Regions from separate parts of the Kitasatospora sp. NPDC086009 genome, predicted to be linked through region 1. Evidence: riboswitches for the same ligand, from Rfam matches in the RefSeq annotation. Region 1 holds a riboswitch; each other region holds the start of a gene.
The links. Region 1 has a riboswitch for cobalamin ahead of metE (5-methyltetrahydropteroyltriglutamate--homocysteine S-methyltransferase). Riboswitches for the same ligand answer to the same signal wherever they lie in the genome.
Positions count from the first base shown of each region.

Region 2: it holds a riboswitch for cobalamin, as region 1 does, so the genes downstream of both, ACIF6L_RS22735 (cobalamin biosynthesis protein) here and metE (5-methyltetrahydropteroyltriglutamate--homocysteine S-methyltransferase) in region 1, are expected to answer to the same signal.
Region 3: it holds a riboswitch for cobalamin, as region 1 does, so the genes downstream of both, ACIF6L_RS17685 (ribonucleoside-diphosphate reductase subunit alpha) here and metE (5-methyltetrahydropteroyltriglutamate--homocysteine S-methyltransferase) in region 1, are expected to answer to the same signal.

Region 1 is NZ_JBITSA010000014.1:226,870-230,133, forward strand. It holds gene ACIF6L_RS28780 (CopD family protein) at 1-262, shown strand, start outside; gene cobF (precorrin-6A synthase (deacetylating)) at 225-983, opposite strand; gene ACIF6L_RS28790 (hypothetical protein) at 1,135-1,290, opposite strand; cobalamin riboswitch at 1,383-1,536, shown strand; gene metE (5-methyltetrahydropteroyltriglutamate--homocysteine S-methyltransferase) at 1,695-3,264, shown strand, end outside.
Region 2 is NZ_JBITSA010000009.1:241,969-245,232, reverse strand. It holds gene ACIF6L_RS22745 (alpha/beta hydrolase) at 1-379, opposite strand, end outside; gene ACIF6L_RS22740 (transcriptional regulator) at 702-1,415, opposite strand; cobalamin riboswitch at 1,628-1,820, shown strand; gene ACIF6L_RS22735 (cobalamin biosynthesis protein) at 1,914-2,885, shown strand; gene ACIF6L_RS22730 (cobyric acid synthase) at 2,882-3,264, shown strand, end outside.
Region 3 is NZ_JBITSA010000006.1:254,968-258,231, forward strand. It holds gene ACIF6L_RS17685 (ribonucleoside-diphosphate reductase subunit alpha) at 1-1,301, opposite strand, end outside; cobalamin riboswitch at 1,490-1,630, opposite strand; gene ACIF6L_RS17690 (hypothetical protein) at 2,001-3,264, shown strand, end outside.

The DNA of each region.
Region 1 (3,264 bases):
GGTCGCGATGATCTGCGTCGGCGCGGTCACCGTCGCCGGCCTCTGGCTCGGCCGGAAGCACGTCGGCGCGGTCTCCCCGCTCTGGACCACCGGCTACGGCACCGCCCTGCTGGTCGAGATCCTGCTGGTCGTCGGCCCGGTCACCGCGGGCGCCTTCAACCAGTTCCGGCTGATGCCCCGGATCGCCCGGGCCCCGGGCCGGTCGGCCCGGGGGCGGGTGTGGGTCAGCTCCCGGAGCGGCGGAGGAGGTAGGTGTCCATGATCCAGCCCTTGCGTTCGCGGGCCTCGTCGCGGAGCGCGCGGATCCGGGGGGCGGTTTCGGCGAGGGGGCCGGCGACGAGGATCTCGTCCGGGGTGCCCAGGTAGGCGCCGTAGAAGATCTCCAGCCCCTCGGGGTCGATCCCGGTGAACGCGGCCCGCCCGTCCAGCATCACCACCACGTCGTCCACCTGCTCGGGGAAGCCCTCGGCGAGACGGCGGCCGGTGGTGATCTGCAGCGGGCGGCCGACCCGGGTCAGGGTGGTGCGGTGCCGGGCGGCGAGCGCCGAGACGCTGCTGATGCCCGGGACCACCTCGTACCCGAAGGTGGTGCCGCCGCGGGCCAGGACCTCGTCGATCACGGCGATGACGCTGTCGTAGAGGCTCGGGTCGCCCCAGACCAGGAACGCGCCGGTCTCCTCCGGGCCGAGGTGTTCGGCGACCAGCCGCTCGACCAGGTCGGCCCGGCGGGTGCGCCAGTCGTCCACGGCCGCGGTGTACGCCGGGGTGGCGCGGTCCCGCTCGGCGTCCGCGACCTCGATGACGCGGTGGCCCGGGCGGCCGTGCTCGGTCAGCAGCTGCCGGCGCAGCCGGATGAGGTCCTGCCGTTCCTCGTTCTTGTCGAGGATGAAGAAGACGTCGGTGCGGGCGAGGGCCTTGACCGCCTGCAGGGTGAGGTGGTCGGGATCGCCCGCCCCGATGCCGATGAGGAAGATGTGCCGCATGACAGTGATTGTGCCGTGCGGCTGCCCGTCCGCCGGGCGGGGCCGGTCCCGGGCGAACGGCCGGGTGGGCCGCGGAGGACCGGTCCGGCGGCGCTGTGACGTCATGCGCGTGCCCCTGACCCGGCCTTTCGGCCGTCGCCATGACGGCCCGTCATGTTCTGACTCCGCCGTTGGGGGTAGCCGGCACGGCGTGCGCGGCGGCGAGCACCTTGGCCGGGGTGACCAGCACGTCCTTCTTGACGCGCTCGTCCTCGACCACCACCTGAACTGCCCGGGCGGCCGGGGGCCGCCGGGGCCGTCCGGCCATCCGCGATCCGGACAATCACTGACGCGCCGCCGGCGATGGGCCTAGGGTGGGCGGTGCAGTCGGTTCGCCGTGTCCTCCAGCCACGGCGTCGCAAGAGGGAACCCGGTGGGAATCCGGGACTGCCCCGCAGCGGTGAGTGGGAACGACCGCCGTCACATGCACTGGGCCCAGCCGGGCCCGGGAAGCGACGGCCAGTAGGTGTCCGGCCTGGAAGCCAGGCGGACGTGCCCGCGAGTCCGAAGACCTGCCACTGCCCGCGTGCACCCCGCACGCGGTGATCTCGGTGACCTCGAGGGCGGGTCGGCGGAGCGGGCGGGCCCACCCCGGTGCCCTGCCCCCACTGCCGTACCTCCACGCCGTCGTGCTCTCCCGGGATCGCAGCGCGACTCGCGAAGGAGAGTTCCGTGTCACCGAGTTCCACCACCCCGCAGGCCACCGTGTACGGCTACCCGAGGCAGGGTGCCGACCGGGAGCTGAAGAAGGCCGTCGAGGGGTACTGGGCGGGCCGCGTCGACGCCGCCGCCCTGCACGCCACCGCCGCCGTCCTGCGCCGCGCCAACTGGCGGCAGCTGGCGGACGCGGGCATCACCGAAGTCCCCACCGGCGACTTCTCGCTCTACGACCACGTCCTGGACACCACGGTCGCGGTCGGCGCGATCCCGGCCCGCCACCGCGCCGCCGTCGACACCGACCCGCTGGACGGCTACTTCGCCATGGCGCGCGGCACCCAGGATGTCGCACCGCTGGAGATGACCAAGTGGTTCGACACCAACTACCACTACCTCGTACCGGAGTTGGGCCCGGACACGGTCTTCGCCGCGAACTCCGCCAAGCCGGTCTCCGAACTGCGTGAGGCGCTCGGCCTCGGCCACCGCCCCCGGCCCGTGCTGGTCGGACCGCTGACCTACCTGCTGCTCGCCAAGCCCGCCCCCGGCGTGGCCGCCGACTTCCGGCCGGTCACCCTGCTGGACCGGCTGCTGCCCGTCTACGCGGAACTCCTCGCCGACCTGCGGGCCGCCGGCGCCGACTGGGTCCAGCTGGACGAGCCCGCGCTCGTCCAGGACCGCACCCCGGCCGAACTGAACGCCGCCACCCGCGTCTACCGCGAGCTCGGTGCGCTCACCGACCGCCCGCGACTGCTGGTCACCAGCTACTTCGACCGGCTCGGCGAGGCCCTGCCCGTCCTGGCCAAGGCCCCGATCGAGGGCATCGGCCTGGACTTCACCGGCCCCGGCGCCGCCAACCTCGACGACCTCGCCGCCGTCGGCGGAGTGCCCGGCAAGCGCCTGGTCGCGGGCGTGGTGGACGGCCGCAACATCTGGATCAACAACCTGGAGAAGTCCCTCGCCACCCTCGGCACGCTGCTCGGCCTGGCCGACCGGGTCGACGTCGCACCGTCCTGCTCGCTGCTGCACGTCCCGCTCGACGCCGACCTGGAGCGCGACCTCGACCCGCAGGTCGCCCGCTGGCTCGCCTTCGCCCGTCAGAAGACCACCGAGGTCGCCACCCTGGCCCGCGGCCTGGCCCACGGCACCGATACCATCGCGGCCCAACTGGCCGCCAACCGGGCCGACCTGGCCTCCCGTGCCGGCTCGGCGCTGACCCGCGACCCGGCCGTCCGGGCCCGGGTCGCCGCCACCGCCCCCGAGGACGCCCGCCGCGCCCCGGCCTACCCCGAGCGCGCCGAGGCGCAGCGGGCCCGGCTCGGTCTGCCGCTGCTGCCGACCACCACCATCGGCTCCTTCCCGCAGACCACCGAACTGCGCACCGCCCGCGCCGACCTGCGCGCCGGCCGCATCGACGACGGCACCTACCGGGACCGGATGCGGGCCGAGGTCCGCGAGGTGATCGCCTACCAGGAGAAGGCCGGCCTCGACGTGCTCGTCCACGGCGAGCCCGAACGCAACGACATGGTGCAGTACTTCGCCGAGCAGCTGACCGGCTACCTGGCCACCCGGCACGGCTGGGTGCAGT
Region 2 (3,264 bases), on a different contig from region 1:
GGCCGAGGGCGCTGGTCGGGTCGCCGAGGTGGACGCGGGGCGTGAAGCGGACCGCGGTACCGGGGGCCAGGGTGCCGCGGTCGGCGCGGACCAGCCGGCGGGTGACGCCCCGCTCGTCGGCGTGCAGGATCTCGCCGACCACCGCGTGGCCTCCGTCGCCCCACTCGACGGCCCAGCGGCCGGGGCGGGCGCTCTCGGCGCTGCGGGTGAAGGTGGCCCGTCCGGCGGCGAGGGTCAGCACCACGACGGGGCCGGCGGCCCGCTCCCGGCCGACCGCCGGGCGGACCATCCGCTCGGAGGCCCTCCGGCCGATCAGCAGGACGGCGGCCCCGGTGCCGACGGCGGCGGCCGCCACGGCGGCTGCGGTTCCCCAACGCATATCGCTCCCCGCTCTGTTGGTCGCGGACTGGGCAGTCTGCCCACCAGTCCACTCGCGGGGGCGCCACCCGGCCACCGGACGCGGCCGTCCGGGTCACGGCGGCACGGGTCTTGGCCGGGTCACCGCGGCGCGGGTCTCGGCCGGGTCACCGCGGCGCGGGTCTCGGCCGGGTCACCGCGACACGGGAAGCGGCTGCGAGAAGCGACGGCGCGGTTCTCGGCCCTCTGGTCACGGCGGCGCGGGAAGCGGCAGAGGGAGAGGGCAGGGAGGGAGAGGGCAGGGAGGGGGAGGCGCCGCGCGGGGGCGGCGCGGTAGCGGCCCGTCAGACCGGGATCTCGGTCTCCAGGCGCTCCAGCAGCTCCCAGAACCGCTCGCCGAGCGGCCGGGCCGCCGCCGCGCGGGTGTCCGCCGCCGGGGCCGGGGAGCCCCAGCTGCCGGCGCCCCAATGGGAGGTGACCTGGTACTCGTTCTGCAGCGCCGTCAGCACGGCGGTGAGGTCGACCTCGTGCACCGGCACGATCCGGCCGATCGGCCGGAGCTGCGCCTGCCAGCGGCCGTCCACGCACTGCCGCAGCCGCCGGTCCAGCTCCTGCGCCCGGCCGGTCACCGCGACCAGCTCGCGCAGGGTCGTGCCGAGCACCTGGGCCAGCGCGTGGGTCTGCTCCTGGTCGCCGTCCCACTGACCGGTCGCCTCGGCCCGCTGGTACCGGTCCAGTGCGAGGCCGATCCGGTGGGCCGCGCTCTCCTGGTTGAGCTCCCGGGCGACCCGGAAGTCCCGCAGCCGGGCCGGGCGGACGCCCATCAGCTGGGCCGGCGGGCACCAGAGCGCCCGGGCCAGGGCGATGAACTCGTCCTCGGCGGGGCGCAGCTCGCCGCTCTCCCAGCCGAGCACGTGGGAGGGCAGCAGCCGGACGCCGTGCGCGGCCATGCCCTCGACCACCTGCTCGGGGGTCAGCCCGAGGCCGGCGCGGTGCGCGCGGGCGGCCGCGGGCGAGAAGGGCACCGGGGGCACGGCGGGTGGCTGTCTGCGTCGCATGGCCCGACGGTAGGGGGCGGTCCGGCCGCCCCCCAGCCGCCGAACACACGAAGCGGGCCCGGAGGCTCCTCCGGGCGACTGGACGATCGCACAGGCTGTCATGCCCCTGCGGGGGGTGCCGATCGGAGGTAGCGACGGCGTCGGGCGGTCCGGCTCCGCTGTGACCAACCCCTCCGTGACCTTGGTTGACGCACGGTTCGGCCGCGTGATGGGATCCTTCAGCCAAACGGAGGCATGCAGAGGAAGCCGGTGCGAGTCCGGCGCGGTCCCGCCACTGTCACCGGGGAGCACACTCGGAGTCCCTCCTCCGCCGGCCACGGCGCCGGAGGGGGCCCATCGCGGCGGGCCGTCAGAAGCCGCCGCCGGGCCCGGGGGTGCGTTCGACCCGGAAGCCAGGAGACTCTCGCCCCCGGTACGTCGATCCAGGGCGCGGACCCTGAGTGAGGACACGCACGCGATGCAGGCTGCCCCGACCTTCCGAGCCCTCTGCTGTCCACCGTGCGCCCGCTGACCCGCGCCGCCGCCTTCGCCCTGGGGGCCGCGGCCGGGTACCTCGCCGACGCCCGCTTCGCCGACCCGCGCCGCGGCCACCCGGTGGCCGTCTTCGGCGGCGCGGCCGGCCGGCTGGAGCGGCGGATCTGGCGGGACGACCGCGCCGTCGGAACGGCTTTCACGGCGCTCTGCGTGGGCACCGTCGCGGCCGGCGCGCTGGCGGCCGACCGCACCCTGGGCCGCCGGCCGCTCGGGCGGGCCGCGCTGGCCGCCGCCGCGACCTGGACGGTGCTCGGCGGCACCTCGCTCACCCGCGAGGCCCGCACGATCGGACGCTCGCTCGCCGCGCACGACCTCGCGGCGGCGCGGCAGCGGCTGCCGCACCTGTGCGGGCGGGACCCGAGCGCCCTCGACGAGGGGCAGATCGCCCGCGCGGTGGTCGAGTCGGTCGCCGAGAACACCGCCGACGCCGTGGTCAACGCACTCGTCTGGGGCGCCCTCGCGGGCACGCCCGGGCTGCTGGCGTTCCGCGCGGTCAACACCCTGGACGCGATGGTCGGCCACCGCTCGCCGCGCCACGCCCGGTTCGGCTGGGCCTCGGCGCGGCTGGACGACGTGGCGGGCTGGCCGGGCGCGCGGCTGACCGCGCTGCTGACCGTCGCCGCCGCGCCCGAGCCCCGGACGGCCTGGCGGGTCTGGCGCCGGGACGGCTCCGCCCACCCCAGCCCCAACGCGGGCCAGGCCGAGTCGGCCTTCGCCGGCGCCGTCGGCGTGCGGCTCGGCGGCACCCTGCGGTACGGCGCCCGGGTCGAGCACCGGCCGGTACTGGGCGGCGAGCTGCGGCCGGTGACGGTGGACGACATCGAGCGCGCCTGCCGGCTCTCCCGCCGGGTGGGACTGCTCGCACTGGGTACGACCGTCGCCGGGCACGCCGTCGTGCAGGCACTCAAGGCGGGGACGAGAAGGGGGAGCGCATGAGCAACGCACTGCTGGTCGCCGGGACGACCTCGGACGCCGGCAAGAGCGTGGTCACCGCGGGCATCTGCCGCTGGCTGGCCCGTCAGGGCGTCGCCGTGGCGCCGTTCAAGGCGCAGAACATGTCGCTGAACTCCTTCGTCACCGCCGACGGTGCCGAGATCGGCCGCGCCCAGGCGATGCAGGCCCAGGCGGCCCGGGTGGAGCCCGAGGCGGCGATGAACCCGGTACTGCTGAAGCCCGGCGCGGACGGCCGCAGCCAGGTGGTGCTGCTCGGCCGGGCGGTCGCCGAGGTCGGCGCGCTGGACTACCGCGACCGCAAGCCCGTCCTGCTGGAGCGAGCGCTGGAGTGCCTGGCCGACCTGCGCCGGCGCTACGACGT
Region 3 (3,264 bases), on a different contig from region 1:
GTGCAGAGGTTGGAGCTGTGCACCGTGCGGCCCGGCAGCGCGGTCTGGTTGGCGGCGCGGTTGGAGGCGTCCTTGAAGGTCATCCAGCCGTTGCCGGTCTGCGCCAGGGTGCGCATCATCCGGGAGTAGAGGGTCTGCGCCGGGATGGTGCGGACGGCCTTGCCGGCCTGCTCGGCCTTCAGGTACGCCTCGTCGAACTCGGCGCCCCAGAGGTCGACCAGCTCGGGCACGTCGGCGGGGGAGAACAGCGACCAGTCGGCGTTCGCGTTGACGCGGCGCATGAACTCGTCCGGGATCCAGTGCGCCAGGTTGAGGTTGTGGGTGCGGCGCGCCTCCTCACCGGTGTTGTCGCGCAGCTCCAGGAACTCCTCGATGTCCGCGTGCCAGGTCTCCAGGTAGACGCAGGCCGCGCCCTTGCGGCGGCCGCCCTGGTTGACCGCGGCGACCGAGGAGTCGAGGGTGCGCAGGAACGGGACGATGCCGTTGGACTTGCCGTTGGTGCCCCGGATCAGGCTGCCGCGCGAGCGGATCCGCGAGTAGGACAGGCCGATGCCGCCGGCGTGCTTGGAGAGGCGGGCGATCTGGGCATACCGGGAGTAGATCGAGTCCAGGTTGTCCAGCGGCGAGTCCAGCAGGTAGCAGCTCGACATCTGCGGGTGCTTGGTGCCGGAGTTGAAGAGCGTCGGCGAGGAGGTCAGGTACTCCAGCCGGCTCATCAGGCCGTACAGCTCGGAGACCTCGCGCACCGACTGCTCGTTGTCGCCGACCGCCAGACCACAGGCGACGCGGAGCAGGAACTGCTGCGGGGTCTCGACGACCTTGCGGGTGATCGGGTGGCGCAGCAGGTACCGGGACTGCACGGTGCGCAGGCCGAAGTACTCGAAGCGGCCGTCGCCCTCGGGGTCGATCAGCGCGTTCAGGGCGGTGGCGTGCTTGGCGACGAAGTCGGCGGTGGAGTCGCCGATCAGGCCCTCGGCGTGGCCGACCGCGATCGAGTCCGAGAAGGTGACCGAACCCTGGCTCACCGCCTCGTCGACGATCTCCAGCGCGAGCAGTCGCGCGGCGAGCTTCGAGTACTGCGGGTCCTCGGCGATCATCGACGCTGCGGCGTCCACGGCCAGCCCGCGCAGCTCGGCGAAGTCCGAGCCGGCGTGGCGGCCGCGCAGCGCGGCGGCGGCGACATGGCCGGGGTCCACCTGGGGGAGGTCGGCGCTGCGGTCGGTCAGCAGCCGGAGCAGTGCGCCACCGGGGTCGGACACCGTCGGGTCGACGGGGGCGGAGCTGGAACCCTGGGCGGGCAGGGTGACTGAGGCAGCGGTGGTCAAGGCGCTCTCTCCTGGCGGCGATCGGCGTCGGCGGTGGCTCGGGCCGGACCGTTCGGGGCAGGGGAGCACGGCGCGCCGGCCCGGAGGCGGCGCGCGACGGTGGCATCCCCGGCCCGCCCGCGAGGCCCGGAAGTGGTGCTGGTGCGAAAGGCCTCTGCGGGGAGGCCAGGCGGCACGCCGTCGGCAGGTATTCGGACTCGCGGGCTCTGTCGGAGCCGCCCGCACACCGCTGCGGGGCAGTCCCGGACTCGCACCGGGTTCCCCTGCGTCGACAGCAGGGATGAGCATACATCTAGTGGTGTCCGCTCGATGCGACCCCACATGTTGTGCGGCGTCGCGTGTCGACGTGATCGCAGGTGGTACCGGCAAGAGGCCTTTCCCGGGCTGTTCCGGGGCCGTTCCGGGGCTGCGGCCGGCCCCCGGCCGCCCGCCGCGGGGGCCGGCGCCGGGGGCCGCCGCAGGGTCGTTCCAGGGCCTTCGCGGACCGCGGCGCAGGGCGTCGCCGGGACTGCCCGGGGCCCGGCCGGTGTTCGGATTCGGAAACGGATCGGCCACCGGGCAGGCCCGCCGTCAGGGGCATGCCCTACGATCTCGGCTCATGAGGGAGCGGAGCCAGCGGGTCGTCGACACCGACGTGATTCGCGGAGCGGCCGCCGAAGGCAGTGAGGGGGGCGCATGAGCGACGGAACGGGCACGCCCGGGGAGTGGAGCGGCCGACCCGGCTCGCCGGGGCAGCAGCCGCCCCCTCCCGCCGGGCCGGGTGGCGCGCAGAACCAGCAGCCGGGCACGCCCGGACAGCCGCCGCAGGGCCCGCCGCCCGCGCCGTACCCCGGCGCGCCGCAGCCGGTGCCGCCGGCCCCGGGCGGGTTCGGTCCGCCGCCCGCCTCGTACGGGCCGCCGGTGCCCGCGCCGCAGCCGGTCCAGCCGCCGGTGCCGTCCGTGCCGCAGCCGCCGCAGCAGGTCCAGCCGCCCGTGCCGCAGCCGGTCCCGCAGCCGGTCCCGCAGCAGCCGGCGCCGGTGCAGCCGCAGCCCCAGCCCCCGGTGCAGCCGCAGCATGTCCAGCCGCAGCCGCAGCCGCAGCCGCAGCAGCACCAGTGGCAGCCGCAGCCCCAGCAGCCCCAGCACCCGCACCCCCAGCCCCTGCCGCAGCACGCCGAGCCGGACTGGGCCGCCCTCGCGGACCGGAACGAGGCGGAGGCCAAGCGCAAGGGCCGGACGCGGATCATCGGCGGCGTGGTCGCCCTCCTGGTGGTCGGCGGCCTGGTCGCCGGCGGCCTGCTGTTCCTGAACAAGGGCGACGACAAGAAGCCGGTCGCGGATCCCACCGGCGCCGCCACGGCGGCCACCCAGCCGCCGGCGCCCACGGCGTCCGGCAAGGCGTCCCCGACGGCCACCCCGAGCGCCACGCCCGAGGACCCGTCGAAGCCGCTCTGGGAGGCGACCACCGACCCGGCTCCGCAGGACGCGGCGGCGCTCTTCTCGGCGCTCACCGTGACGGTCAACGGCGCCACCTGGAACCGCACCGTGGTTTCGCTCGACTCGCCCTGCTGGGACGGCAACTCCACGGTCGGCGGCCTCGGCAAGGTCCTCGGTGACCAGGGCTGCCGCCAGGTGCTCCGGGCCACCTACGTCTCCGGCGACAGCGCGGTGACGGTCGGCGTCGCGGTCTTCGACCACAAGCAGCAGGCCGAGACCGCGGTGAAGAACTACGTCGGCCACCTCAAGGGCGCCGCGGCCCCCGGCTCGCCGGCGTTCTGCACCACCCCCGGCTGCACCAACACCAAGGGCACCCTGGGCCGGTACGGCTTCTTCACCGTCGAGGGCTCCGCCAAGGGCGGCAACACCGCGGACGCCGCCGCGACCGCGGCCGCCGCGGGCTTCGACGAGCACGTGAAGAACCAGCTCCTCCAGCGCACCAAGGTGGCGGGCGGCGCACCGG